DNA from 3 places in the Deinococcus carri genome. Region 1 is predicted to be linked to each of the others. Evidence: riboswitches for the same ligand, from Rfam matches in the RefSeq annotation. Region 1 holds a riboswitch; each other region holds the start of a gene.
The links. Region 1 has a riboswitch for cyclic di-GMP ahead of ABEA67_RS00525 (hypothetical protein). Riboswitches for the same ligand answer to the same signal wherever they lie in the genome.
Positions count from the first base shown of each region.

Region 1 (7,917 bases):
CGACCTGTGCGCGGCCAGCGCGGGCAGTTCCGCGCCGCTGCGTGCCATTGCCCTGCGGTACTTCAATCCCATCGGGGCCGACCCGGAACTGCGGACTGGCCCCTACCTGCCCGACCCCTCACATGTGCTGGGCCGTCTGGTCGCCACCTGGCAGGGCCGGCAGCCCGTCTTCTCCGTCATGGGCACCGACTACCCCACCCGCGACGGCACCGGCCTGCGCGACTACATCCATATCTGGGACCTGGCGCTGGCCCACGTGGCGGCGGCCGAACACTTCGACGAGGCCTTTGCTCAGGCAGAGGCGGACCTGGGTGAGGCCCAGGTGTTCCTGCCCATCAACGTGGGGACCGGCAGCGGCACCACCGTGCGCGAACTGCTGGAGGCCTTTCAAGAGGTCGCCGGGACCACCCTCGACGTGCAGGACAGCCCCCGCCGCCCCGGCGACAGTGCCGGGGCCTGCGCCGAGATTTCCCGCGCCCGTGCCTGGCTGAACTGGCTCCCCCGGCACACCTCCCGCGAGGCCATCGCCAGCGCCTTGGCCTGGGAGGCGCAGCGGGAGGCCAGGCTCCACCCCCCGGCAACGGAAACAGAAGCGGTGGCCGGTTGAACGTAGCCGCAGAACCGGCCGCCCCGCCTACCAGCCCGCCTCCCCGCCCCCGGAGTCACTGGCCCCAGCCCCGCCAGCGGCCGTTCCGAGGAGCCAGGAGGCAGCGTTAGCCCATGCAGGAAACGCGCTTTAACCCCGACACCGTTCCCGCTCACCTGATCCGGCCCCCACAGGTCCGGCAGCTCACGTGGCTGGTCGACGCGCTGGGTCTGCTGCTGATGGGGACACTGCTCTGGGTGGGGCTGGGGCTGCTGGGGCTGGAGCTGCCCACCCGGAACCTGCTGCTGAGGCTGTGGCTGCTGGCGGGGGTCCTGGGCTGGCTGCTGAGCAGGCGTGGCGGCGCAGGCACCCGGCTCTCGCCGGGCCGTCCGGTCGTGGTGGTGCCGCTGCGGACACTGCTGGTCGCCGGCGCGCTGTTTCTGGCGGTGGGTGAGGGGGCGGCGCTGCCCTGGCTGCTGGCCCTGCATGGCCTGTGGTTCGGGCTGACGCTGCTCGCCCTGGGCTGGATATGGCGTGTCTCACCCCCGCTGCGGCTGGGCGTGTCGGAACTCACGCTGTCGGCCACGGGCCAGCCGCCCCTGCTGCCCGCCGCCACCCTCCACCATCCGCGCGTGCAGTTCGTGCCGGTGAGTCCGCGCGACCCCGGCATGCTGGAACACGTCGACCTGCTGCTGGTCGAGCCGGAGCGCGGCACCTCCACCGACTACCAGCGGCTGCTGGAACATGCCTACGTCACCCAGGTCCCCTTCTGGCCCAAGGTGCTGGCCGACGAGGAACTCACCGGCCGGGTGGCGCTGCACGCGATTGACCGGGAGGGCCTGACGGACAACACCTTCCGATCGGGCTACGAACCCTTCAAGCACGCGCTGGACATCGTGGTCACGCTGCTGCTGCTGCCGCTGCTGCTGCCGCTGCTGGCCGCCGTGGCGCTGGTCGTGTACTTCAACAGTGGCCGCCCGGTGCTGTTCTGGCAGGAGCGGGTGGGCCGGAACGGGCAGCCCTTCCAGATTGCCAAGTTCCGTACCATGACCACCGACTCCGAGCGGTCGGGGCCAGCCTTCGCGCGGCAGGGCGACATGCGCGTGACGCCCGTCGGGGCCTTGTTGCGCAAGTTCCGCCTCGACGAACTGCCCCAGTTCTGGAACGTGCTGCGCGGCGAGATGAGCATCATCGGGCCGCGCCCCGAACAGTGGGCCTTTGCCGCCGACTTCGAGGAAAGCATCCCGCTGTACGCCTGCCGCCACTGGGTCCGCCCCGGCATCACCGGCTGGGCACAGGTCAACCAGGGCTACACCGACAACCTGGGCCAGACCACCGAGAAGCTGCGCTACGACCTGTACTACGTCAAGCACCTCTCGCTCTCCCTCGACCTGCTGATCGTCGGCAAGACGATCTGGACCATCCTGACCGGCTTCGGCTCCCGCTGAGAGCCTGTTTCAAAAGGGTCTTTCAGAAGCAGAGGTCTCCGGGGAGGCCTGCGTGTCCCCTCTCCCCTGCGGAGCTGTCCCAGCCCCCACGAGACGACACCCAGAGCTGCTTGCAGAGAGGCAAAAAGAGCCTCACGACCGCGGGCATGAGAGGCACGCTCAACTTTTGAACCTTACCCCGGGAAAGCTCTGGGTGGCTCATACCCTGTCTCTGTGTCTCTCCTCACCCGGCCTGTGAGAATCTTGGCAGCCAGCAGTGTTTATGTATGGTTAATGTAAGAACAGATGCTTAACCTGTCTTCACAGAGCTAAGCCCATCTTCCCCTCTTCCTCTCTGGCCTCCCGGTTCTGGAACTTGCCGCTCTGAAGGCAAGGACCTTCCGCACACCCATTTTCCATCCACCACTCTCCGCCCATCTCGACAAAGGCAAAACCTCCGCGAGGAGGTGACGCAAAGCCACGGAACTCCCGCGCCGCACCCAGGCCGAAGAGTCCGCCGGGCTACCGAAAGAAGGACGCCATGAAAAAAATCGGAACGCTGGCCTGTGCCCTGACGCTGCTGCTGGCTGCCTGCGGGCAGCCCTCCGCCCCCCAGGCTTCCCTGCCCGGAACTGCGCCGGGGGGGACGGTCACCCCCGGTGACAGCGGCGAGGAGCGGCAGGCGAGCGAGGGCGAAACTCTCGACGCTACGCAGCGCCTGCAAGCCCTGACGGCCGGGGCGGCGGCGACCGACACCGCCGCCACCGTCCGCGCCGACGGCACGCTGCTGGTGGGTGGGCAGCCCATGTTCCCGATGGGCTTCTACCACGTCTCGTGGGCCGGGAATGCCGAGCGCCGCCTGCGCGACCTCCAGGCCATCGCGGACATGGGCTTCAACCTGATGAACGCGACCATGTTCGACCCGCAGGACGACCTGCCCGGCTACACCAAGCTGCTCAACACCGCCCAGAGCCGGGGCATGAAGCTGCTGGTCGAGGACTTCAACGACGTGTCGATCAACACCCTGAAGAACCATCCGGCGGTGCTGGGCTGGATGATCGCCGACGACTGCAACAACCTCGTGACGCCGCAGGAGCTGGAGCGGCGGAACCAGGCCACCAAGGCGCTGGACTCCCGGCACCTGACCTACACCAGCATGGCGATTTCCTTCGCCAACAGCCACACCGACTACTTCGGGCGGGCCGACGCGGTCGGCAACCAGTCCTATCCGGTGGACGGCGGGGACAGCGTGGGGGTGGTGTACCCGGTCATGCAGCGCCTGGTCACGGAGGCCAGCCGCAAGGGCACGCTGCCCATCGCCAACCTGCAAAGCTTCCGCTGGAAGGATGGCCGCCTGCCGAACGCGCGCGAACTCTACAGCATGACCAACCAGGCCCTCGGGGCGGGCGTCAAGGGCATCCTGTACTACACCTACCTCGATCCCACCAACGATCTGGCTGCCCCCGGTGGCGCGGCGCTGCGGGCCGAACTCAAGCGGGTGGCCGGGGAAGTCAAGCTGCTGGCCCCGTTCCTGATGGACGGCCAGCGCCGGAGCCTGAATGTCAACACCCCGGAGGCCCGCGCGACCCTCTGGACCTACCAGGGCCGCCGTTACCTCCAGGTGGTCAGCCTCAGCGAAACCAGCCGCCAGACCGTCAAGGTGACGCTGGACGGCCAGGCCACCCAACTGGTGCCCCTTTTCGCCGGGCGGCCCACCGGCCTGAAACTGCAAAACGGAACCGTGACCGGGGCCGTCACGCCGCTGGCCGCCCACTGGTACGAGGTGCGCTGACCCGCGCGGGGTTGCAAGCCACGCGGAGCGGCGGGAAGAGGCAGCGGTGAGGGAACTGTTCTCCCTCACCGCTGCCTCTTCCCAGATGCGGGATCAACAGGCACGGGTTAAACAAGAGAAAAAGCCTGGAAGGGCGCAGGTCTTCTCACGCGCGGCACACCGTACGTTAGGCTGACAGGAAGTTCACCCGGCTCCCCTTCCAGCTCCGCTTTCTGCCCGCTCTGCAAAGGATCCCATGACCTCTGAACGGCCCAAAGACCTCGACCTGTCCTATCTGCTCGGTGTGCTGCGGCGTGCGGCGCTGCCCGTGCTGCTCACGGCCCTGGCGCTCTCGCTGCTGGTCTATCTCTACTCGCGCACCCGCCCGGCGGTGTACCAGGCCACGGCCAGCATCGCGGCGCTGCCCAACGGCGGGGGCAATTCGGTCATCAACACCACGCTGGTGACTGCCCCGCCCCTGCCCCCCGCGGTGGTGGCGCGCGCGATGCGCAGCCCCGAGGTGGTGGACCGGGCGCTGACGCTGCTGGGCCAGCGGGTGCCCGACTCGGCGGCCCGGCGCGCGCTGGAGCAGCAGGTCAGGGCAGACCTCGGCCAGAACGACGATCAGGCGGTGGGCCTGGCCTCCGACGTGAACCAGGATTTCGTGGGGGTGTACGAGGTCAGCGTGCGGGCGGCGACGCCGCCGGTGGCCCAGGCCGGGGCGAACAGTTTCACGCAGGCCCTGCTGGCCTGGGACCGGCAGCGAGCGCTGGGCAGCGTCTCTCTCGCCCGTCAGAACCTGCTTCAGCAGCGCGACGACCTGACGCGCCGCATCGCCCAGGCGGCCACGCCGCTCGACGTGCGCTCGCTGGAGAGCCTGCGGGGCGACGTGCTTCAGAAGCTGCAACAGGTCGAGGTGCTGGAACAGACCGTGACCGGAACGCTCTCGGCGCTGGCCGGGGCGCTGCTGCCGGTGGACCCGGTGGAACCGCGGCCCCTGCGCAACGCGGCGCTGGTCTTTGCGGCCACGCTCTTTTTCGGGGTGCTGCTCGCCTTCGCGCTCGACCAGCTTCGCAGGCGGATTCGTGGGCCGGAAGACCTGCGCCAGTTCTCGGTGCCCGTGATGGCGACCCTGCCGCCCCTGCCCGCCCGCCTGACCGACCCGCGCGCCCTGATCCGGGAAGTCGGGCAGGGCACCTTCCGCGAGCAGATGGATTTCGTGCGGGTGGGCCTGCTGGCGACCCTCGTCCGCCCGGCCCGCACGCCCCTGATCGTGATTTCCAGCGCCCAGACCGGCGAGGGCAAGAGCACCGTCACGGCGGCGCTGGCCAGCAACCTGGGCCTCAATGGGCTGCGGGTGCTGGTCGTGGACGCCGACGTATACCGGCGGCGGCAGGAGCAGCTCTGGCTCTCCGGCGGCACGGGCCGCCCTGCCCCGGCCCCCAGGCCCGCCGGACCGGGCGGCAGCCAGCTCTGGAGCGGGGTGGGCGAACGGGTGGACCTCGCCGCGCCGGGCAACTCGCGGCTGGACGTGGACGAGGTGATGAACCTGATCGAGCACCTGCGCGCAAACTATGACGTGGTGCTGGTGGACTCGCCGCCGGTGTTGCGGGTGGCCGACAGCCTGGCCCTGGCGGCCCGGATGGACGGCCTGCTGCTGGTGGCCGATGCCCAGGTCAGCCGCGCCCAGGTCGAGCGCGCCGTGCAGGAAGTGGGTCTGCTGGGCGTGCACCTGCTGGGCTTCGTGCTGAACCGTTTCCGGGAACCGGCGGGCCAGGGCAGCTACGCCTACGCGCCCCTCCAGGCCGAGCGGACCGGGGTGCTGCCATGAGCCGTCCCAGCCGCCCCGCGCCCTGGCTGGGGCCGGAGGATGGCCGGGTAGACCCGAGCGCGCCCGGGGTGTTGAGGCCACTGCTGGAGCGGGCCGCCGGGTTGGCGACGCTGGCGGAAGGCGAGGCCCTCCCGGCAGCCCGCCTCGCCGCCCAGCTCGGCGAGGCGGACCTGGCGCGGGCATTGCTGGCCCGCAGCGGGGGCCTGCTCGACAGCGCCGAGGCGGCCCGGTTGCTGGCCGAGCCGCTGCCCGCCGCACTGTTGCGGGCGGCCCGGAACGACCTGCCCCCCGCCCCGCCCGCCCTGGCCCTGGCCCCCGGCGAGCGGGAGATGTTCGTGCGGGGGCTGGCCGCCTGGCTGCTGCGTGGGGCCGGAACGGGTGGCCCCCGCGTGGCCCTGCCCCCCGCCCCCGCTGGCGTGCCCCCATTGCCCGCGGGCCTGTCGGTGCTGCCCGCGCTGCCCGCCCCCGAACGCTGGCGCTGGGGCATAGAGCGGGCGCTGGCCTCGGCCCAGGAGCAGGGCCAGGACCACCTGACCCTCGCCTGCGCCTCCTGGAGCACGCAGCAGGAAGCCCTGCGGAGCCTGCGCGAGCGCTACGGCGCGGAGGCGGTCGGGGACGAGGACAGCCCCATCACCGTGCTGACGCTGGAAGACGCGGTGCGCCTGCTCTCGGCGGCATGGACCTGGGACCTGCCCCGCTTCGCGCGCCTGCTGTCGGGGCCGCTGCTGCTGGACGGGCTGCATACCCTCGTGCCCGACCTGCTGGGCGTCGTCACCGACCTGCTCGCGGACGCTTCCCGGGTCTTCGGCTGGACGGTGCTGGGCCTGCCGGGCGTGGGGCGGGACTGGCCCGCCGCCTTTCAGCCGCTGCCCGCGCCCCCCACGTCCGCGCTGCCCTCCGCCAGCGCGGGGACACCCGGCCAGCCCTGCCAGGTGGTCTGCCCACCGCAGCCCCGCGACCTGCATGCCCTGGCCCGGGCCGTCGCGGCGCAGCCGGGCGACCGGCTGGTGATGCTGCCCTCGCGGGCGAGCGCGGCGCGGCTGGCCGGGCTGCTTCCCGGCAGCACGCTGCTGTCGAGCAGCCTGTGCCCGGTGCATCTGGCGGCGCAGGTGGAGGCGCTCTCGGAACGGCGCAGGCGCGGCGAGCCGGTCCTGGTCGTCGCCACCACCCTGCCGCCGCCGCTGCTGGGGACCTTCGGCCACCTGTGGCACCTGCTGGCCCCCCTGCCGCACCTGGCCGAGGCACTTTCCCTCTGCCAGGGCACCCTGCACGTCGTGTCGCTCCTCGACGTGGCGACGCCCGTCGCGTGGGGCGAGCAGGTGGAGCTGACGCGGGCGCTGCTGGCCGCCGGTCGCCCCCTCGGCGACCCGGCCACACAGCGCGACTACTACCGCCAGGTGGCCGAGCGGCGGGGCCAGGCCCTGCGCCAGAGCGGGCTGGCCCACGAGCGTCAGGCCCTGAACTACGCCACGCTCGCCTCCGAGCTGGTGCCCCGGCCAGGCACATCGGTGCCTGTCTTCGTGCCCTACGACGAGGCGGCGCGGCAGCTTATCGCTGAGCTGCATGAGGCGCGGGTCTTTGCCGGTCCGGCGCTGCGCTACGCGGCCTGGCTCACGCCCAGCGAGGCGGCGCGGGCGGTGCGGCGCGGCCAGGCCGAGTCGCTGGGCTGGGCGCTGCTGTGGCGCGCGCCCTACGACCCCCAGTACGGGCTGGCGAGCGAACTGGTCGCGCAGGCCCGGCTGAGCGAGCAGGGCTGAGCGACCAGGGCCTGCGCGAGGAGGACCTGCTCGCGCGGGGCGTCAGCGCCTTTTGCGCCCCAGCAGACCCAGGGCCACCAGCGCCCCGGCCAGCACCCACACGGCGGTCCGGCGGCCGGAGCGCCCCCGCCGCGCCTGCTGCCGCCGCTGCCAGGCCTGGGCATAGAACTCGTCCCAGAGTGCCCAGACCCTGTCCTGGGCAAACTTCTCGCGCACCCATGCCTGACCCTGGGTGCCCAGCCGCCGGGCGAGGTCCGCGTCGGTCAGCAGGGTGGTGAGGGCGTCGGCCAGGGCCGCCACGTCGCCCGTGGGCACTTGCAGGGCGGTCAGGCCGGGCACCCCCGCGTCACGGACGCCGGGCGCGTCGGTCAGGACGCTGGGCACGCCCGCCGCCAGCGCCTCCAGCACCACCATCCCCAGCCCCTCGTGACGGCTGGGCAGGGTCAGGACCGTCATCAGCGGGTAGAGGCGGCTCATGTCGGCCTCGAAGGTCACGTTCACGATGCCGCGCGCCTCCCGCAACGCCCGCAAGGCCCCCGGCGAGA
Region 1 covers NZ_BAABRP010000001.1:81,834-89,750, reverse strand. The annotation lists gene galE (UDP-glucose 4-epimerase GalE) at 1-607, shown strand, start outside; gene ABEA67_RS00530 (sugar transferase) at 721-2,034, shown strand; cyclic di-GMP riboswitch class I at 2,451-2,543, shown strand; gene ABEA67_RS00525 (hypothetical protein) at 2,555-3,805, shown strand; gene ABEA67_RS00520 (tyrosine-protein kinase family protein) at 4,041-5,615, shown strand; gene ABEA67_RS00515 (hypothetical protein) at 5,612-7,372, shown strand; gene ABEA67_RS00510 (glycosyltransferase family 4 protein) at 7,415-7,917, opposite strand, start outside.

Region 2 (7,917 bases), on a different contig from region 1:
TGGCCCTGGCGGGGCAGTTCGGGGACGTGTGGGCGACGGCGGGGCTGCACCCGACCGACGCGGCGGAGGACAGCCCGGAAGTGCGGGCCGAGATCGAGGCGCTGGCGCTCCACCCGCGCGTGGTCGGCATCGGGGAAAGCGGGCTGGACGACTACTGGGACGACACCCAGCGCCCAACCCAGCTCGCGGCCTTCGAGTGGCAGCTCGACCTCGCACGGCGCACCGGCAAACCGCTGGTGATTCACGTGCGTGACAAGGCCGGGCAGGACTCGGCCCACCGGGGCGTGATGGAGGTGCTTTCCGGCCAGCCGGACGTGCCGGTCATCCTGCACTGCTTCAGCGGGCATCCCGGCCTCTTCCAGTATGGGCTGGAACGCGGCGCGTATTTCGGCTTCGCGGGCAATACGACCTACAAGAACGCCCAGCCCATCCAGGAAGCCGCCCGGCAGGTGCCCCTGGACCGCCTGCTGCTGGAAACCGACGCGCCCTTTCTGGCCCCGGTGCCCAAACGCGGCCGGCCCAACCGCCCCGGCTACGTGCGGCACACGCTGGAGTTCATCGCCGCGCTGCGCGGGCTGGACCCCGCCGAGCTGGAGCGCGTCACCGACGAGAACGCCCGCCGCGCCTACCGTCTGGCCTGAACAAGCCGGGGCAGCAGGGCAGCCGGGGGCGTAGACTACGCCCGGTTTGCACAGCCCGACTTCGCCTGGCCGGGGGCGTCCCGCCAGGTTCCTTCCCACCCGAAAGGCCGCCCATGGAGCCTGACCCCATCCATCCCCCCACAACGCCGACCCCCGACCTGCCGCTCGCGGGGGTGCGGGTGGTGGACTTCACGCGGGTGCTGACCGGCCCCTACTGCACCATGCTGCTGGGCGACCTGGGGGCCGACGTGATCAAGGTCGAGCCGCCCGGCGGGGACGACACCCGTGCCTGGGGGCCACCCTTCCAGACTTCAGAGCCGGGGCAGACATCGGAGGCGGGGCGCGAGAGCACCTACTTCCTGAGCGTGAACCGCAACAAGCGCAGCGTGGTGCTGGACCTCAAGACGGGGGCCGGGCTGGCGGCGGCGCGGGCGCTGATCGCGGGGGCCGACCTTCTGGTGGAGAACTTCCGCCCCGGTACCTTCGCGCGCCTGGGCTTCGGCTGGGAGGCGCTGCACGCCGAGTTTCCCCGGCTGATCTACGCGGCCATCTCGGGATTCGGGCAGCAGGGGCCGTACCGCGACCGCGCCGGCTACGACGTGATCGCGCAGGGCATGGGCGGCCTGATGAGCTACAACGGCGAGGAGGGCCGCCCGCCCGTGCGGGTCGGGGTCGCCGTGGCGGACGTGTTCGCCGGGTCGCTGATCACGCAGGCCATCCTGGCGGCGCTGTACGCGCGGGAGCGCAGCGGGGTGGGCCGCCGGGTGGACGTGAACCTGCTCGAAGGCATCATCTCGCTGGGCACCAGCCAGATCAGCCGCTACCTCAACGCCGGGCAGATTCCGGGGCCGCAGGGCAACGACCATCCCAGCATCGTCCCCTACGGCACCTATCCCTGCGCGGACGGCCTGGTCAACGTGGCCGCGGGCAACGACAGCCTGTGGCGGCGCTTCTGCGCGGCGCTGGGCTTCGAGTCGCTGGGGAGCAACCCGCAGTACGCCACCAACGAGGGCCGGGTGCATCACCGCGAGCAGCTCAACGCCGAGCTGTATCCGGCCCTGCGTACCCACACCCGCGCCGAGGTGATGCGGCGGCTGGACGCGGCGGGTGTGCCCTGCGGCCCCGTCTACAACGTGCAGGAGGTCTTCGCGGACCCGCACGTGGTAGACCAGGGCATCGCCGTGACCGTGCCGCACGCATCACTGGGCCAGACCACCGTGACCGCCCCGCCCTGGAGCCTGGACGGCCAGCGCCCCCCGGTGCGCCGCGCCCCCCCGACCCTGGGACAGCACACGGACGAGGTGCTGTCTGAGCTGGGCCTGGCCGAATCCCACAAGGAGACCCCATGATCGACGAATTCGCCGTGTTCGACCTGCTGACCCCCGAGGAGCGCCTCATCCGCGAGAGCGTCCGCGCCTTTTGTGACAGCGAGCTGATGCCCCGCATCGCCGACTGGTGGGACAGCGGCGATCTGCCCGTGCGTGAGGTGATGCGCCAGTTCGGCCAGATGGGCCTGCTGGGGCCGACCACGCCCGAGGAGTACGGCGGGGCAGGCGTCAGCTACAGCGCCTACGGCGCGATGATGTACGAGCTGGAACGGGTGGACAGCGGCCTCAGAAGTGCCGCCAGCGTGCAGGGCAGCCTGGTGATGTTCCCGATCTACACCTACGGCAGCGAGGACCAGAAACGGAAGTACCTGCCCGGCCTGGCCTCCGGCGAGCTGATCGGCTGCTTCGGCCTCACCGAACCCGACGGCGGCTCCGACCCCGGCGCGATGCGCACCCGCGCCCGCAAGGACGGCGACAGCTACGTCCTGAACGGCAACAAGATGTGGATCACCAACAGCCCGGTCGCGGACATCGCCGTCGTCTGGGCCAAGGATGATGAGGGCGTGGTGCGCGGCTTTATCGTGCCCACCGACACGCCGGGGTTCAGCGCGCCCCAGATTCACCGCAAGATGAGCCTGCGCGCCTCGGTCACCGGGGAAATCGTGCTGGAAGACTGCCGCATTCCGGCCCAGAATCTGCTGCCCGGTTCGGGGGGCCTCAAGTCGCCCCTCTCCTGCCTGACCTCTGCCCGCTTCGGGATTGCCTGGGGGGCGATAGGGGCACTGGAGGCAGTGCTGCAAACGGCGCTGGACTACACCGGCAGCCGCACCACCTTCGGCAAACCCATCGCCGCGCGGCAACTGGTGCAGGACAAGCTGGTCCGGATGGCGACCGACCACTCCACCGGGCTGCTGCTGGCATGGCGGCTGGGGCAGCTCAAGGACAGCGGGAAGATGAACTACGCCCAGGTCAGCGTCGCCAAGCGCAACAACGTGCGGGTGGCGCTGGAGGGGGCACGGCTGGCCCGCGAGATGCTGGGCGGCAACGGCATCACCACCGAGTACCCGGTCATCCGCCACATGCTGAACCTCGAAACGGTGGACACCTACGAGGGCACCCACGACATTCACACCCTGATCGTGGGGCGGCACCTCACCGGGCAGAACGCGCTGGAGTAGGGACATGAGCGCGCGGGACGCCTCGCCTCCCCCGACATCAGCAGGCCACGCTGCTCGCTGTAGCGGAGGGCGGGAGTCTGGGCTATGTGCTGAAGGGGAGCGCCTACAGGGCTGCTCTGGCTGGAAAGCGGGCCGAATCAGGCCGGGGAGGTGCGTGGGGGTGCTTCCACGCGACGGCGCTGGAGCGGCTGGACCCTCGCCGTTCAGTCGCTCACCTTGTGCCGGGCTGCGAGTCCATCCCACGGCGGGCCATGCTTTAAGCGCGTGTTTCAAAAGGTCCCAAGCGCGCTGGGAGGTTGTGCCCGCTCCCCTCTCTCCTGCGAAACTGCACCCGTCCCACTCTCCTCCGTAAGGGGGAATTCGTAGAGCGGCTTGCAGAGGAAAAAAAGTGCGTCCCCATCACGTGTCTGAGAAGTTCCGCCCAACTTTCAAAACAGACCCTAAACAGCAATGAGCTGCTCCATCCAACCGGACAGAGCAGGAACAACAGCGGCAGAAACGGGTGGAACAGCTCTACAAAGCGATGCAGGAGAAGGGCTATGACGGAGGATGCGGAACCTATATACCCCCATACCACCCAAAGCATGAGAACCAAAATAAGGACCTTCAACTTGGCCCTCATTCGGCAACAGGTGTCTTTTCATAGATTGAACCTGGGTAGCTGAAATGCAATTGCTATCCAAGGGGCAACGAAACCTCGTTCCGTATACGGGCACCTGGAACGGGTGGAGCCAGTGGTGCGACCGACTTGGGACATGCGAACACGGCGTGTCGGCAACTTTTCTTACCGTTAGGGCAGCAGCCCCCACAGCTTCCTGGTGGGCGCGGCACCGCTGACCTATAACCGGTTTCCAGCAGGAGGTGGTGCATTGCTCCGGGTTCTTTTTCTGGCCCCAGCAGGCCCGTTTTGAACCTATCCCTCTCCCCGAATCCACACCTGTTCTGCCCTGCCTTCCCCTGGAAGTAGGCAGCAGTTCAGTTTATCCCCTCTGGCTGTGCGTCGTCTCTGCCATGTCTTCTCACACCCTCAAGGAGAACGCCATGATCTCGATGCTTTCCCGGAATGGCCGCCTTGCCGCCGCCACGCTGCTGACCGTCACCCTGCTGGCCAGTTGCAGCGGGCAAAACCCTGCGCTCAACCCCAATCCTGGCCCTGGGGGTCAGCCCGGCGTCACGGACACTGTCAAACCCACCCTGCAACTCACCTCTCCGCTGGAGGGCAGCAGCGCCACCGGCAGCCTGCTGCTACAGGGCCGGGTCAGTGACAACGTGGGCCTGAGCCGCCTCACCTACCGCCTGGGGAACGGCAACGAGCAGACGTTGACCCTGCCCGCCGACGGCAACATCAGCCAGAGCCTCTGCCTTTGCGGCGTGAAGGCCGGGACGTACACCCTGACCGTCACGGCCTATGACGCGGCGGGCAACAGCACCTCCGTCACGCGGACCGTCACCATCAACGGGAACGGGGGAACGGGCCAGCCCGGCGACACCGTCGCCCCGACCCTGACGCTCACTTCCCCCATCAATGGTGCCACCACGGCCAACCCCGTGCGTCTGACGGGCACCGCCAGCGACAACCAGAGCGTGGCCCGCATCACCTACACGCTCGATGGGGCCGCCGAGCGTGATCTGGACGTGACGCCCGGCACCACCGTCAACCTCGACGCCACCCTGCCGGCTTTGCCCGCCGGGGCACATACGCTGGTCGTCCGGGCCTACGACGCGGCGGGGAACACCTCGAACGCTGTCAGCACGACCATCACCGTCACCGCCGGAGGCGGCACAGGCCAGCCCGGCGACACCGTGGCCCCGACCCTGACGCTCACTTCTCCCGCCAACGGGGCCACCACGGCCAACCCCGTGCGCGTGACCGGCACCGCCAGTGACAACCAGGGCGTCACCCGCGTGACCTACGCCCTCGACAACGGCCCCGAAGTCAATGCACCCTTCAGCGCCGGGACATCGGCCAACCTCGACTTTACCCTGCCGGACCTGGGTGCCGGGCAGCACACCATCACCGTGAAGGCCTATGACGCGGCGGGCAACAGCAGCACCGCGGCCCGCACCATCACCGTCACTGCCGGAGGCGGCACAGGTCAACCCGGCGACACCGTGGCCCCGACCCTGACGCTCACTTCCCCCGTCAACGGCACTACCACGGCCAACCCTGTACGCCTGACCGGCACCGCCAGCGACAACCAGGGTGTTACCCGCGTCACCTACACCCTCGACAACGGCCCTGAGGTCAATGCGCCCCTCACCGCCGGAGCGTCGGTCAACTTCGACTTTGCCCTGCCGGACCTGGGGGCTGGACAGCACACCATCACCGTGAAGGCCTACGACGCGGCAGGGAACGCCTCGAACGCCGTCAGCACGACCATCACCGTCACTGCTGGAGGCGGCACAGGTCAGCCCGGTGACACCGTCGCCCCGACTCTGACGCTCACTTCTCCCGCCAATGGGGCCACCACGGCCAACCCTGTGCGTGCGACCGGCAGCGCCAGCGACAATCAGGGCGTCACCCGTGTGACCTACACCCTCGACAACGGCCCCGAGGTCAATGCGCCCCTCACTGCCGGAGCCTCGGTCAACTTCGACTTTGCCCTGCCGGACCTGAGTGCCGGGCAACACACGCTGGTCGTCCGGGCCTACGACGCGGCGGGGAACGCCTCGAACGCCGCCAGCACGACCTTCACCGTCACTGCCGGAGGCGGCACAGGCCAGCCCGGCGACACCGTGGCCCCGACCCTGACGCTCACTTCCCCCGTCAACGGTGCCACCACGACCAACCCCGTACGCCTGACCGGCACCGCCAGCGACAATCAGGGCGTCACCCGCGTGACCTACACCCTCGACAACGGCACGCCCACCGACCTGGCTATCACCCCCGGTCAGACGGTCAATCTGGACACCACCCTGCCGACTTTGCCTGCCGGGGCACACACGCTGGTCGTCCGGGCCTACGACGCGGCGGGGAACGCCTCGAACGCCGTCAACGTCAGCATCACCGTGAGTGGCGAGCAGACCGCGCAACCCCGGCCCCTGGTGGGCAGCGGGTACACCGTGAACTCGGGCCGGAGTGAGCTGTGCCTGCTGTGCTCGGTGGACAACGCCCTGAATGTCGTGAACGGCGACCTCACGGACGAGGCGTCGATGAAGGTCACGGTGGGTGCGCTGAGCTACACCTACCTGCGTGTCATCGGCACGGCACCGCAGGCGGCAGGCAGCCGCGTGGGCTTTGTCGTCCGCCGCCCCGGCAGCCTGCTGGATGCCGGAGTGCTGTCTGGCCTCACCCTGGTGACGCTGCTGAACGGTCAGGTGCAGGAAACGCGCAGCGGGGGCGACCTGCTGGACCTGGCGCTGCTCGCGCCGGGCAGTGACGTGCAGACCGTCAGTTTCCAGACGAGCAAGGCGTTCGACAGCGTGGAGCTGCGTTTCGGCGGGGTCGTGGGAGCACTTTCGGAGCTGCGCGTGCGTTACGCCTTCGTGCAGTAGTCCTGGCCCCTCAGATAACGTAACGTCCGGCACTCTGCCCTGCCCCGGCAACCGCTTCTGGTCCGGGGCAGGGTTTGCTCTGGCCCCTCACCACCACCCCCGGCGCTTGAAATAGGCGGCCAGCAGCCCCCCGATCAGCAGGAAACTCGCCCAGGCGAAGGCGTAGCCGAAGCGGGTGTGCAGTTCGGGCATGTGCTGGAAGTTCATGCCCCACACGCCCGCCAGGAAGGTCAGCGGCAAAAAGATCACGCTGACGGCGGTCAGGGTCCGCATCACCTCGTTCATGCGCTGGCTTTGCAGGTTCAGGTGCAGGTCGAGCAGGCTGGTCAGGAAGTCGCGCAGCCCGTCCAGGCGGCTGCTGACGCGCGTGAAGGAGTCCAGCACGTCGCGGTAGCGGACCAGCTCGGCCGTGGTGCCGCCGGCGTGGCGGACCAGCAGCGTCACCGCCTCCCGCGCGTCGGTGCTGAGGCGGCGGCCCTGCGCCAGCACATGCTTGAGCGCGAACACCTCCGCGACCGGATTGCGGCGGCCGTCGGTAAAGACGCGCTCCTCCAGCGCCTCCACCCGGCCCTCCAGCGCGTCGGCCAGGGTGAAGAAGGTGTCGGCGGTCTGGTCCAGCAGCTCATACCCGATCTCGGAGGCGGTGTTCACGCTCTCACGGCCTACCAGCCCCCAGACCGCCTCCAGTGCCCGCGTGCCCGCACTGCTGAGGGTCAGAACGGCGTCGGGGTAAAGAAAGAGGCTCAGGCGCTCGGTGAACTCGTCGGCGTCGGCGGGGCGGGCAAAGGAGCGGATGGTGACGAAGGCGTGTTCGGGGTAGACCTCCGCGCGGCTCCAGTGGCCCTGCTCCAGCGCGTCCTCCAGCGCCAGGCGGTTGAGCGGAAAGGCGGCCTGCAAGCGGGCCAGCTCCTCCGGCGTGGCCCCCTGCGCGTCCACCCACACGCCCTGGGTCTGCCCGGTCCAGTCGAGGGGCGTGCCGGTGAAGGTCTGGGCGCGAATCATCCCGGACAGGGTACGCCGTGCGCGGTACGCAGGACGCGGTTTGATTCTTTTCACCGCGTACCGCGCCCTGCAAACCGCGTACTCTATCCCCCGTGAACGCATGGCTCTGGGTGATGGCAGGCGGCGCGGTGGGCGCGGCGGCGCGTTATGGCGTCACGCTCCTGCTCACGCCGCTGGTGGCCCGGACGGGACTTCCGCTCGCCGTGCTGGGCATCAACGTGCTGGGGTCGTTTCTGCTGGGGCTGACGCTGGCGCGGGTGGGGCGGGGGCTGT
Region 2 covers NZ_BAABRP010000015.1:61,803-69,719, reverse strand. The annotation lists gene ABEA67_RS15350 (TatD family hydrolase) at 1-641, shown strand, start outside; gene ABEA67_RS15345 (CaiB/BaiF CoA transferase family protein) at 755-1,990, shown strand; gene ABEA67_RS15340 (acyl-CoA dehydrogenase family protein) at 1,987-3,147, shown strand; cyclic di-GMP riboswitch class II at 3,821-3,905, shown strand; gene ABEA67_RS15335 (beta strand repeat-containing protein) at 4,189-6,642, shown strand; gene ABEA67_RS15330 (magnesium transporter CorA family protein) at 6,730-7,644, opposite strand; gene crcB (fluoride efflux transporter CrcB) at 7,758-7,917, shown strand, end outside.
Region 2: linked by a shared signal. The riboswitch ahead of ABEA67_RS15335 (beta strand repeat-containing protein) and the one ahead of ABEA67_RS00525 (hypothetical protein) in region 1 are both predicted to bind cyclic di-GMP.

Region 3 (7,917 bases), on a different contig from region 1:
TGTCCCGCCCAGAATGAACGGGTACAGGGGGATGACGTGACAGCAGTCGAACAACTTCCAGAACAGCAGGACCAGGTGTTTCCCGCGCCCATCAAGACGGTCGAGGCGGGCAGCCCCGCCGAGCGGGCGGGCGTGCGGCCCGGCGACCTGCTTCTCCGGGTGAATGGCACCCCGGTGACGGACGTGCTGGCCTACCGCTGGCGGCTCTCACAGGGGCGGGCCACGCTGGAAATCAGCCGCCCGGTGGAGCGCCCCTCCGTGCTGAGCGGCGTGCTGGGGACCGCGCAGGACCACCACCGCCTGGAATACGACCCGGCGGCCCCCACCTTCACCTTCGACGTGGAGTGGGAGGACCCCGGCCTGGACTTCGAGGAAGTGCTGTTCGACGGCATCAAGAAGTGCGCCAACAAGTGCGACTTCTGCTACGTCCACCAGATGCCGCGCGGCTTTCGCAAGAGCCTCTACATCATGGACGACGACTACCGCCTGTCCTTCCTGTATGGCTCCTTCGTGACGCTCACCAACCTGACGGAAGGCGACATCAACCGCATCCTGGACGAGAATCTCTCGCCGCTGTACGTGTCGGTCCACACCGCCAATCAGGATCTGCGCCAGGACCTGATGAAGTGGTGGAAGCTCAAGGTCAAGGACCCCCAGGCCGTGCAGATTCGCTCCATGATCGAGCGGCTCGAACCCATCGACCTCTACACCCAGATCGTGCTGGTGCCGGGCCGCAACGACGGCGAGCATCTCGATGAGACGGTGGAGTACCTGAGCAGCCGCCCCAACGTCATCTCGGCGGCGGTGGTGCCCATCGGCCTGACCGGGCACCGGAAGAACCTCCCCGACGTGCGGACCTTCACGCGCGAGGAGGCGCAGGACACCTTGGCCCGCCTGAACCGCTGGCGCAGGCAGTTCCTGAATGAACGCGGCACCCGCTTCGTCTTCCCCTCCGACGAGCTGTATCTGCTGGCCGGCGAGCCGCTGCCCAGCGAGGAGGAATACGAGGGCTTCCCGATGCTGGAAAACGGGGTGGGCATGATCCGCGACTTCCTCACGGAAGGCCTGCCCGAGCTTCCTGCCGCCCTCCCGGCCCCCCGCAAGGTGATTCTGGGAACGGGCCTGCTGTTCGCGGAGTCGCTCGACCGCGCCGTGGACCCCCTGCGGCAGATTGAGGGTCTGGAGATCGAGGTGCGTGCCGTGGAGAATCGGACCTTCGGGCGCGTGACCACCGTAGCAGGCCTGCTGACCGGGCGCTGCTTCCGCCATGCGGTGAGGCCCGGCGAGGCCGACCTGCTGATCGTCCCCCCGACCACCCTGCGCTACGGCACCGAGCTGATGCTCGACGACACCAGCCTGACCGAACTGCGGGGAGAGTTCCGGATGGACGTGCGCCCCGGCGGCGCGACGCTGGGCGAACTGGCCCGCGTCCTGCTGGAAGGCGTGCAGAGCAGCGGCCACCAGTGGGGCATGAGCGCCCACGCGGTCAAGGAGCAGCGCGGGCAGGCCTGAACGGCTGGCCGGGAGCAGGCCCCCTCCAGGCAGGCTCAGTCTGAGCAGGCCCCAGTCCACCTGTGCGGTCCACCTGCACCTCGACAAAGTGTAAAAATACTCACCATGTTGAGAGGATTCCGAGACTTCATCCTGCGTGGCAATGTCGTCGACCTGGCGGTCGGTGTGGTGATCGGGGCGGCCTTCGGGGGCGTCGTGACGGCCTTTACCAAGGCTTTTCTCGATCCCCTGGTGAAGCTGGTGACGGGCGGCGCGGTGGCCGGGGCTATCACCCTGCGCGCGGCCAACCCGGCGCAGGGCATCGACGCCATCGTGCTGGACTACGGCAGTTTCATCACGGCGCTGATCAACTTCGTGCTCACGGCGCTGGTGCTGTACCTGTTCGTCGTCACGCCCATGAATACGCTCATGGCCCGCTTCAAGCGCGAGGAAAAACCCGCCGTGGCCGAACCCAGCAACGAGGAAAAGCTGCTGGCCGAGATCCGCGACGAGCTGCGCCGGCGTCCGGGCACGTCCGTTTAATCCTCTTCATCCTGCCTGGGCGGCTCTCTGCGGGACCGCCCTTATGCTGTTCCCCATGAACACCCCTGCCCACTACGCCCGCGCCTTCCAGATGCACCGCGCGGCCCTGCAAGACCTCTACGAGACGCTGCCTGACGAGCAGAGCACCTTTTCTCCCTGGGAGGGCGGCATGAGCTTCATCGGGCTGGCGGACCATCTGGCGGCCAGCAGTCAGCGGTTTCTAGGGCTGCTGGGCAGCGAACCCCCGGCCCCGATTTTGGACACCAGTGGCAGCGCCGACCTCCCCAGCGCCCGCAGCCGCCTCCAGGAGAGCACCGAGAACGCCCTGCTCGCCATCCGCGCCCTGAGCGAGGAGGACATGAACCGCCGCGTGAAGGCCTTCGGCGGGCGCGAGATGCCGGTCGCTGCCCTGCTCGACTTCATGATCCAGCACGAGGCCCACCACAAGGGCCAGGTCTGGATGATGGCGCGCATGGTGGGCGTGCAGCCACCGATGTTTGTGAAGCTGGGGTAGGGGAGCCGTCAGCAAAAAGAAGGAAAGCTCCTGCAAAAGCATCGGCTTTCCTTCCTGACTGCTGACCACTGACGGCTGAAAGCTAATTCACCATCTTCGTCTTGTTCGTCACGAAGTCCATCAGCACGTACTGGCCGATGTTCTGCGGGGTGGTGAAGTAGGCCTTACCGCGGGTCATCTCGGAGACGCGGCGCACGAAGCCGACGAGTTCGGGGTCGCGGGCCAGCATGAATGTGTTGACCTGAATGCCGCTGCGGCGGCAGTTGGCGACCTCGCGCAGGGTGGCCCCCAGCACGTAGGGGTCGAGGCCGTAGGCGTTCTTGTAGATGCGGCCGTCGGGCAGCGTGAGGGCCGAGGGCTTGCCGTCGGTGATCATCACGATCTGCTTCATGTCCTTGTTCTCGCGCTTCAGGAGCTGCTGCGCCAGCCGCAGGCCGCCCGCCGTGTTGGTGTGGTACGGCCCGATCTGGGCCTGCGCGAGCTTGCTGACCGGCACTTCCTCGGCCGAGTCGTGGAACAGCACGAACTTGACCGTGTCGCCGGGGTACTGGGTGCGGATCAGGTGCGCCAGGGCCAGCGCGACCTGCTTGGCGGGGGTAAAGCGGTCCTCGCCGTACAGGATCATGGAGTGCGAGCAGTCGAGCAGCACCACCGTCGCCGCCGAGGAGTTGTATTCCGCCTGCCGGATCACCAGGTCGGACTCCTCCAGTTGGTCGAAGCCCTTGCTGATCACGTTGCCCAGGGTGGCCGTCGTGTCGAGGTTGAGGGTGTCCCCGAACTCGTAGTTCTTCAGCTCGCCGGTCATCTCGACCCCCGAGGCGTACTCGCGAGTATCGTGTGCGCCCGCGCTGGAGCGGCCCAGGCCCCCCATCAGGTCGCGCAGGCTCTTGTAGCCCAGGAAGTCGATGCTCTTGTCGGTGAGCTGGAACTTGGCGTCGCCCGCCTCGCCCTGGCCGCCCTGCCCTTCCTCGTCGTCGAACTCCTTACGGATGAAGCCGTCCTGCTGGAGTTTGTCCATCAGGCGCTCGATCTGCTGGCCCAGGCGCGTCTCGCGCACGTCGTCCGCCTGCATCGCCTCCATCAGCAGGTCCTCGGGGATCATGTTCCGTTCCGCGAGGGCTTCCAGGATCGCGTCGAACAGGTCGTCCATGCTGGGGCGCGCGTTCGGGTCGGGGTCGTAGGGATCGTTCATGCCCTGGCCGAGCAGGGCTTCCTGAATCATCTGCATCAGCTCGCTGGAATCGAGCTGGTCGAGTTCGCCCTCGAATTTGCTGTACCGCGTGATACGCGCCATGACCGGACCTCCGTGGGAAACAGGATGGCGCGGAACGTTCCCCGCGTTTGTAAGCCCGGAGGGAACCGGCGACGCGGCGTGCAGCGCGCTTTCCGGGTCGAGGTCTGCCGGAAGCCTCCCGCGTCCGGCCGTAGCTCAACCCTGGCGTTTCTGTTTGATGAGAGATTTATGAAAATCTGTAAGGCTTCTGTCATGGCCTGACAACTACCTTCTCCCTGTTCCGGGGCGATGAAGCGTGTGGTGTATCCGGGCACCTGCCACACGCCGAGCCAGTGGTGCGACCGACGAGCCGTGAACCCCAGGTGGGGCGCGCGTTCGTTGGTCGTTTTGCATTGTGGTTGCGCTGTCCAGTCCCCCCGCAGGGGGATACCAGGTTCTTCAACGTCAAGTTATCTTGCGCTCCGTTTCGCTGAAGCGCTTCCAGCCGCCCTGTTCCCTCTCCCTTGCCCCAAGGAGCTGACATGAAATCCCCAGTCCCCCTCCTGCTGCTGGTTCTGTCCGGCGTGGCACTCGCCCAGGGCACTTCGCCCCTGTCGCTGCTGTACGACCAGGTTCTGGTGCAGTCCGTGACCCGGGACGGCAAAACGGCCGAGAAGCGCACCCCCGCCTTCACGAAGGTGCGTCCCGGTGACGTGCTGGCCCAGACGGTGACGGCGCGCAACGTCGGCAGGGTTGCCCTGCCCAACCTGCGGGTCCAGTTGCCCGTGCCGGCGAACATGGTCTACCTCGCGCCCGACGGCCCTGCGCCCGAGGGTGTCCGCACCGAATACTCCATCGACGGCGGCAAGACCTTCGCCCCCGCGCCCCTCAAGAAGACCGTCACCGTGACCGAGAACGGCAAGGCCGTGACCCGCGAGGTCGAGGTCAAGCCCAACGAGTACCAGGCCGTCCGCTGGACCATCGGCACGCTGGAGGCGGGCACAGAGAAGACGCTCGGCTTCCGCGTACAGGTGAAGTAACCCGTGCAGGTGAAGTCAATACAGAACTTCCGCAGGGCACAGCGCGGCCCGCAGCAAGCAGAGGAGACAGCATGAAAGTGAACACGAAGATTCTGGGTCTGATGGCGGCGCTGGCTGCCGGAGCAGCTTCCGCGGCCCCCACCCCCAACACCACCAGCACGGTGGCCGGCACGCCGATCACCAACCAGGCCACGGCCAGCTTCACGGACCCCGGCACGGGTCAGCCCGCCCCGGAAGTCAAATCCAACACCGTGACCACCACGGTGCTGCCGCTGCCGGGCTTCGACATCGTGTACGACGACAACACCGCCGACGGCAACACGCTCGCCAACACGCCCAAGACCGTGACCGGCGCGACCCCCGGCCAGGTCATCAAGACCGACTACGACGCCGTCAACAACGGCAACACGCCGCTGACGGTGAGCCTGCGCCCCAACACCACCGGCAGCGCGTCCGGCCTGACCGTGCGCTACCTGGACGCCAGCGGCAATGAGCTGGCCAAGAACAGCGACGGTTCCTACAGCCTGACGCTCCCGGCGGGCAATGCGGGCGTGGTCAAGTTCACGCAGGAGATCACCCTTCCGGCGAATGCCCCGGCGAACACGACCTACGGGGCCTCGCCCGAGGGTTCGGTCGCGGGCACCGGCACGGGGACGGGCCAGAACGGGATTCCCACCGGTAGCACCCTGTACGAGGGGCAGACCGTCAGCAATGGCGCGGTGGTGACCACCCCGGCGCAGGGCACGGACCTCCAGTTCGTCAAGGTGACGACCTTCCAGCCCGCTCTGACGGGCACCCCCAACGTCCCCAACCCCACCAACCCGGTCGGCCCCGACGGCAGCACCGGCGCGACCCCGCCCGCGCAGGGGACGGTCAACGTGCCCACCGTGCCCGGCGGTACCCCCAACCAGCCCACCCCCACCCAGCCCGCGACCGGCTATCCCTCCTACCCGACCAACCCCGCGGACCCCACCTCGGGCGGGACGCCCATCGTGCCCGACGTGCAGGGCAACAAGCAGATCGCCTACCCCAGGGCCGACAGCGACAACCCCTCGACCAGCCCGGCCACCGGCCAGACCAACGATCTGCCCGGCACCGCCGATACCATCATCTTCACCAACGACCTGAAGAACAACGGCACCGCCAGCGACCGGGTGCAGCTCTTCCCGGCGGGACCCGACGGCAAGCTGCTGGCCGGCACCACCTTCGACTCCAGCACCGGCGTCTTCACCCTGCCCGACGGCACCAGGGTCCGCTTCCTGGGGCCGAACACCAACCAGCCCATCCCGGTGGGCAGCGGGGCCACCTACCCGACCGTGACGGCACCCGCGGGCGGCACGGTGATCTACCGCGCCGAAGTGACCCTGCCCGACGGCAGCGACGCCGCGCGGGTGGACCTCCTGACCATCATCGTCGGTGCCGACTCGCTCAACGATGCGGACATCGTGGCCGACGCCACTACCCTCGACATCGTGGCGCAGGGCGCGGCGCAGTTCGGTGACAACACCGACGGCGTGCTGGGGGCAGTACCCACCCCTGCTCCGCAGCAGACGGTGGTGCCGGGGGGCAACACGGCCACCAGCACCGACACGGCCAACAGCACCGACAACGTGGCCGTCTTCCCGATGGACGTCGCCAACATGGGCGCGTACAACGACAGCTACACCCTGTCGGCCACGGTGGCCGGGCTGCCCGCGGGCGCGGCCGTCACCTATGTGGACAGCAGCGGCGTGGCGCTGCCCACCAACGGCGCGGGCAACTTCATCACGCCCGTCGTGGCCGCCGGCCAGGAAATCAAGGTCTACGCCGTCATCACGGTGCCGACCGGCACGGCAGCGGGCAACTACACCGTCAGCCAGAAGGCGGTGGGCAACTACAGCACCATCACCATGACCGACCTCAACGACGTCATCAAGGTCGGTGCGGTCGGTGCGGTGAACGTCGCCAAGTTCGTGCAGGACGGCAAGACGGCGGCCGGGGCCACGCCGCAAAACGGCATCAACAACCCCGCGAACTACACGGCCAACAACACGGCGGCCCTGCCAGGCGCGAACATCGTCTACCAGATCATCGGCAAGAACACCTACAACGCCCCGGTCGCGGGCTTCGCCCTGAACGACACGGTGCCCACCAACACCACCTTCCAGTCGGCCAGCCTGAGCATCGGCGGCACCGCCGTGACCAAGGTCATCTACAAGATCGGGAATGGCACCTGGTCGGCCACCGCTCCGGCGGCAGGCACGGCAGCGGGAACGGCCATCGCGGTGGCGGCCGACGCCAACGGCGACAACGTGCCCGACGCGCTGCCCTCCGGCTCCACGATGGAACTCACCTTCACCGTCAAGGTGAACTGAGGCCCCCTCCCGGCGCACCTCTGCGGTTTTGCGGGGTGCGCCGCCTGCTCAACACCCCAACAGCAGATTCTTTTTGACTTTCTACCCCCGCACATCAAGTGCCCACCCCACGCGCCCTTCCCGGCATTTTCCCAAGGAGAGTCCCTTCTGTGAATCGCTTTCTCACGCGGCTTCCTCATCGGCTGGGTCTGACCGGGCTGCTGGCCCTGGGCGGGCTGGCGGCGGCGCAGGGCCAGACACCCGCCGGGACCGAGATCACCAACCAGGCGACGGCGGTCTTTGATCCGGCCATCCCCGGCGGTCCTGACAGTGCCGTCTCCAACGTGGTCCGGACCACCGTACAGGCCGTGTGCGCCGTGAGCGTCACGCCCGACGGCACACCGGAGCAGCCCGGACAGACGGCCTCCCTGCCCTACGGCGGCCGCACGGTCTTCGCCTACAGCCTGGTCAACGCGGGCAACCAGACCGCGACCTTTCCGGTGGCGGCCCGCACCGAGGCGGGAAGCGCCTTTACGCCCACCACCCGCCTCTATCTGGACGCGAACGGCAACGGTGCCGTGGACCCCGGCGAGCAGGTCGTGGAGAACGTCACGCTGGCCCCCGAGAAGGGCGCGAACCTGCTGCTGGCCGTGGAGGCGGCGAGCGGGCAGGGCACGGCCTACGTGAATCTGGTCGCCAGTTGCGCGGGTGGCGAGCAGGCCGACAGCAACAACGTCAGCCGCGTGACGGTGGGCGCGCCCCCACAACTGGCCGTGCAGAAGG
Region 3 covers NZ_BAABRP010000021.1:25,592-33,508, forward strand. The annotation lists gene ABEA67_RS17060 (DUF512 domain-containing protein) at 37-1,512, shown strand; gene mscL (large conductance mechanosensitive channel protein MscL) at 1,618-2,034, shown strand; gene ABEA67_RS17070 (DinB family protein) at 2,090-2,548, shown strand; gene ABEA67_RS17075 (vWA domain-containing protein) at 2,631-3,842, opposite strand; cyclic di-GMP riboswitch class II at 4,055-4,137, shown strand; gene ABEA67_RS17080 (hypothetical protein) at 4,304-4,801, shown strand; gene ABEA67_RS17085 (beta strand repeat-containing protein) at 4,873-7,155, shown strand; gene ABEA67_RS17090 (DUF11 domain-containing protein) at 7,305-7,917, shown strand, end outside.
Region 3: linked by a shared signal. The riboswitch ahead of ABEA67_RS17080 (hypothetical protein) and the one ahead of ABEA67_RS00525 (hypothetical protein) in region 1 are both predicted to bind cyclic di-GMP.